2 regions of the Kouleothrix sp. 19917 genome follow, and region 1 is predicted to be linked to the other one. Evidence: riboswitches for the same ligand, from Rfam matches in the RefSeq annotation. Region 1 holds a riboswitch; the other holds the start of a gene.
What was found. Region 1 has a riboswitch for cobalamin ahead of M1P90_RS22760 (prenyltransferase/squalene oxidase repeat-containing protein). Riboswitches for the same ligand answer to the same signal wherever they lie in the genome.

Region 1 (2,388 bases):
ACAAGCGAATCAAACTCGGCGGTGATGCCCGCGATGATCGCGTCGATCTGGCCGCACACCGCGTAGAGCGGCGTGTCGGGCGCGCCCGCGCACAGAACCGCGCGCACCACCAGCACCTGATACCAGGGCGCGAGCAGGTCGATGCCAAGCGCGTTCGCCTGCTCGATGAACTCGGCCGGCGCGCTGTTGCCCGCCAGCAGATCGAGCAGGCAGCGCTCGCGCAGGGTGGCGCGGTGGCCGGCCATCTGCTCCTGCAGCGACTCGACGTAGGCGCTGGTTTCGCGCTCTTCGCTGATCTGCTGGGCGACCTTGCGCAGCGCTGCGATCAGATCGTGCGGCACAATCGGCTTGAGCAGGTATTCGGTCACGCCGATCTTGATCGCTTCCTGCGCATACTTGAATTCGTCGTGACCGCTGAGAATAATGATTTTGGTGGAAGGGAGCGTTTCGCGCAGAATTCGGCAGAGCTGCAGGCCATCCATAAACGGCATTTTGATGTCGGTAATCACGGTTTCGGGCTGGCGCTCGCGGATCAGCGGCAGGGCCATCTCGCCGTCAGGCGCTTCGCCGCAAAACTGGTAGCCGGCCGCCGCCCAGTCGATGGTGTCGCGGATGCCCTCGCGGGTGACGATCTCATCTTCGACCAGAAAGACTTTGTAGGGCATGCGGTGCCTCCTGCGCGGCGGTGCGTGCGTGCGCGCGGCCACATGGCGGTGCGGGGCGGGCTGCGCGTGATTGGGCCGTTGTTGGTGTAGCGAGTATTATACCCTCTTTCGCGAGGTGGCGTACGTTTCTGCCGTGCTCTGCCCGCCGCTGAAGCAGCGGGCTACCTGTTTGTATAGTCACGTCTGGGCAGCCCGTGCAGGCGGGCTTCGCCACAGGTAGCCCGCCCCATTGGCAGGGCATGTCAACGTCGGAATAAGAGCCATAATCTGCGTAATCTGCGTCATCTGTGGATGAATTTTGACTTCTGCCCCATTCGCAGCGCGCTTGACAGCCGGCGCGGTCGTGGTACTATAGCGCGGCATTCCCGCCTCTGGCAGTATGTTCGCGGCTCCGGCCGCCGGTTCAGCGCGCCGACGGGCAGCACTTTGTACAATCGAGAGCGTATTTCACAGCGGCGCCTGGTGTTTACCAGGCCTTATGGCGAAGCCGGTGAGAATCCGGCACTGTCCCGCAACTGTGATGCCAGCCTTGCGCTGGCTAAGTCAGGTCGCCCAACGCTGTGGTCCGTGTACTACCTTCGCGCGAAAGGGAGGCGGAATCATGCAAGAACCGTAGGTGGGGCTACCTGCTGGCATTCGTCCAACGGTTTTGATTGATCCAGGCACCCGAGGCATCGGGTGCTTTTTTTATGGAAAGCGAACACTTCATGCTCTTGTCAACACTGCTGCGCCGCGCCGCCTCAGCCCTGCTGCTGCTGGCCGCGCTCGGCGCGCTGCTGCCTGCCGCCGCCCGCGCCGCCGACCCGCCCCACAGTGCCGATGTGGTGGTGCAGTTCGGCAACGGTCGCGTGGTCACCAGGCACATCACCTTCACTGGCACGATCTCGGGCTTGCAGGCGCTGCGCCTGGCTGGCCTGCCGCTGGTGGAAAAAAGCGGCGGCGTGTGCCGGATCGACGATACTGGCTGCGCCAGCGGCGAAGATTGCTTCTGCGCCTGCCCTCCTCCCTTCTCGCCCTGCCTGTTCTGGAGCTACCAGCGCTGGGATGGCCACGCCTGGGTTGAGTCGATGCAGGGCGCGGGCGCGACAACCGTGACCGACGGCGCGGTGGAGGGCTGGGCATGGGGTCGCGCCATTCCGCCAGTAACCGAGCCGATTCTCGGTGGCGAAGCGGGCTTGCAGTGGCTCCGCCCGCAGCAGAATGCCGACGGCAGCTATGGTGGCTCGGGCGGCAATGCCGGCGCAACCATCGACACCCTGCTGGCGGCGCGAGCGTTCGGCCACGACGCGGCAGGCTGGCAGAGCAGCGCAGGGAAATCGCTGGTTGACGCGCTGCGAACGCGCGCCGCCAGCTACGCCAAACAGGGCACCGCGCAGATCGGCAAGCTCGCGCTGGGCGTCGCCGCCGCCGACCTCGACCCGCGCGCGTTTGGCGGGCTGAACCTTGTGATCAGCACGACCGCCACGCTCGACACTGGCACGGGCGCGTATGGCGCAACCAACTGGGATCACGCCTTTGCCATGCTGGGCCTGCGTGCAGCGGGCGAAAGCGTGCCTGCCGCCGCTGCCAGCCTGCTCACATCGCGCCAGAACAGCGATGGCGGCTGGGGCTTTGCCACGCCCGGCAGCAGCGACATCGACAGCACTGGCCTGATGCTTCAGGCGCTCGCCGCCGCTGGCGTGCCGGGCAACAACGCCGCCGTCACCAAAGCGCTGGCCTTCCT
Region 2 (2,388 bases), 3.9 Mb from region 1:
GATGGTGTATTTGGGCGTGTGTGCGTTGCAAGACGGCTGGATGAAACTGCTGCATCGTGCGGATCGGTGTGATCTCAGTTTGTTTCGGCTGGGAGTGCGGCTGCTTGCTCGCTGTCTCAAGGAAGAGCGACCGATACCCGATGGGTTTCTGGTTCCCTCAGAGCTGCCTGTCACCCTCGTCCGCACATTTCACAAGCCTGCCGTCTAGCCCTGATTTTCTGTATGGTAGTGAATGGCGCGCGCATCTCGCTGATCGTCGGCTTTTCGGTGCAGGCAATCGCCCTGCTGATTGGCATGACTCTGGGCACGCTGGCGGGTATGTTCGGCGGCTGGGTCGACTATATTGTGATGCGCTGGGTCGAAGTTTTGACCGCCATCCCGATCTGGCTGTTTGCGCTGTTCCTGATCTCGGTCTGGCGCGCGTCGGATGCCGACAGTGGCGGCGGGCTGCTGAAGGTGGTTGTGGCGATTGGCGCGATTGGCTGGGTGGATATTTGCCGCCTGACGCGCGCCCAGCTCCTCACGCTGCGCCAAAAGGATTATGTGCTGGCTGCCCGCGCAATTGGCGCGTCGCCCTTCCAGATTGCGGTGCGCCACCTGCTGCCGAACGCGCTGGCCCCGCTGATCGTGGCGATCACGCTGGGCGTGCCGGCTGCGATGTTCACCGAGGCGGGCTTGAGCTTTCTGGGCTTTGGGATCAACGACCCGCTGCCAAGCTGGGGCAAAATGGTGGCCGACTCGAATTCCTATATTCGCGTGTACTGGCACCTGGGCCTGTTCCCCACGCTGATGATTGCGATTACGATGCTGACCTTCTCGTTTGTGGGCGATGGCCTGCGCGACGCGCTCGACCCGCGCACGAATAAATCGTAGAAGACAGGAATCAGGGGTCAGCGACCAAGTCCAGGGCCAAGTCAAAGTTCCAAAAATTCATCCACAGATTACACAGATGACGCAGATCATAGACCTCAAATCTGTGTAATCTGCGTCATCTGTGGATATCACGTTCTCATTCCAATCTGATCTCCGACTCCTGACGTTTGATTGCTGCTATAATGCGCGGCTGCGTACTTCAATAATCGAATATGCCTTGAGGTGACCCGCAAGCCCGGAAGCTAGGGCGTAAAGGTGGAAGCTGGTGCGAGTCCAGCGCTGTGCCGCAACTGTATGCAGGCTGCAAGCCTGCGAGCCAGGATACCTGCCTCAAGCACGCTGCCGCGCCCTTCTCGTCGCAAGAAGGTGAAGCTGGCCGCGCCCGCTGGCGTTTCGCTGGCTGCGCGGCGCTCGTTCGCCCGATCTTCGCTTGAAGACCGGGTTTTTGTTTGCGCCAGCGAAGCGCACGAAAAACGCGAGTAAGGTCATAGAGCGCACACAGGCCACGGAGATAGAGCCAACCTGAGGGTTTAGGGTCTGGGGTTTTGGGATTGAACATACAACGTGCAAACCGTCAGGGCGTCTCGCTCTCTGCGTGCTTCGTGGCTCAAACTCTTTTGAAAGGATCGTATGATGTATAAAATCTCTCTCCGCCTGCTGGCTGCCGCATTGCTGGCGCTGGTATTAGCCGCCTGCGGCGGCACACCGGCCAGCGCGCCAACATCCGCCCCGACCGCCGCGCCAACATCCGCCCCGACCGCCGCGCCAACATCTGCCCCGACCGAGCTTCCGCCCACGGCCGCGCCAACCGAGCTTGCGCCCACAGCAGCGGCCAGCACGCCCAGCGGCGAGCCGATCTCGCTGACCGACGCGGCGGGCCGCACGGTAACACTGCCCGGCATTCCGCAAAAAATCGTTTCGCTCTCGCCAAGCACCACCGAGATCGCATTTGCGCTTGGGCTTGGCCCGCAGGTCGCGGCGGTCGACGACTTTTCGGATTACCCGTCCGAGGCGAAGAGCCTGCCGAAGATCGGCAGCACCAATGGCGTCTACAACACCGAGCAGATTGTCGCGCTAAAGCCCGACCTTGTGCTGGCGGCGGGCATCACCGCGCCCGAGGCGATCAAGCAGCTCGAAGACCTCAAGCTGACTGTGCTGGTGCTGGGCAGCCCACAAACCACGCTCGACTCGATCAACAATGATATTCTGCTGGCGGGCAAGGCGACGGGCAAGAGCGGCGAGGCGCAGCTTCTGGTGAACACGATGCGCAGCCAGCTCAACGACCTGAAGGCCAAGCTCTCGACCGCAACCAGCAAGCCGCTGGTGTACTGGGAGCTGGACGCGACCGACCCGACCAAGCCGTACAGCGTTGGGCCGGGCAATTTCGTCAACGATATTATTGCACTGGCGGGCGGCACGAATGTGTTTGCCAGCGCCGATTCGGCCTACCCGCAGGTCAGCGCCGAGCAGGTTGTTGCCGCCAAGCCCGAGGTGATCATCCTTTCCGACGCGGCC

Region 2: it holds a riboswitch for cobalamin, as region 1 does, so the genes downstream of both, M1P90_RS07100 (ABC transporter substrate-binding protein) here and M1P90_RS22760 (prenyltransferase/squalene oxidase repeat-containing protein) in region 1, are expected to answer to the same signal.

The regions. Positions count from the first base shown of each region.
Region 1 covers NZ_CP097099.1:5,637,805-5,640,192, reverse strand. Annotated here, with positions in the region: gene M1P90_RS22765 (response regulator) at 1-665, opposite strand, end outside; cobalamin riboswitch at 1,106-1,235, shown strand; gene M1P90_RS22760 (prenyltransferase/squalene oxidase repeat-containing protein) at 1,373-2,388, shown strand, end outside.
Region 2 covers NZ_CP097099.1:1,724,919-1,727,306, forward strand. Annotated here, with positions in the region: gene M1P90_RS07090 (transposase) at 1-208, shown strand, start outside; gene M1P90_RS07095 (ABC transporter permease) at 223-873, shown strand; cobalamin riboswitch at 1,077-1,220, shown strand; gene M1P90_RS07100 (ABC transporter substrate-binding protein) at 1,507-2,388, shown strand, end outside.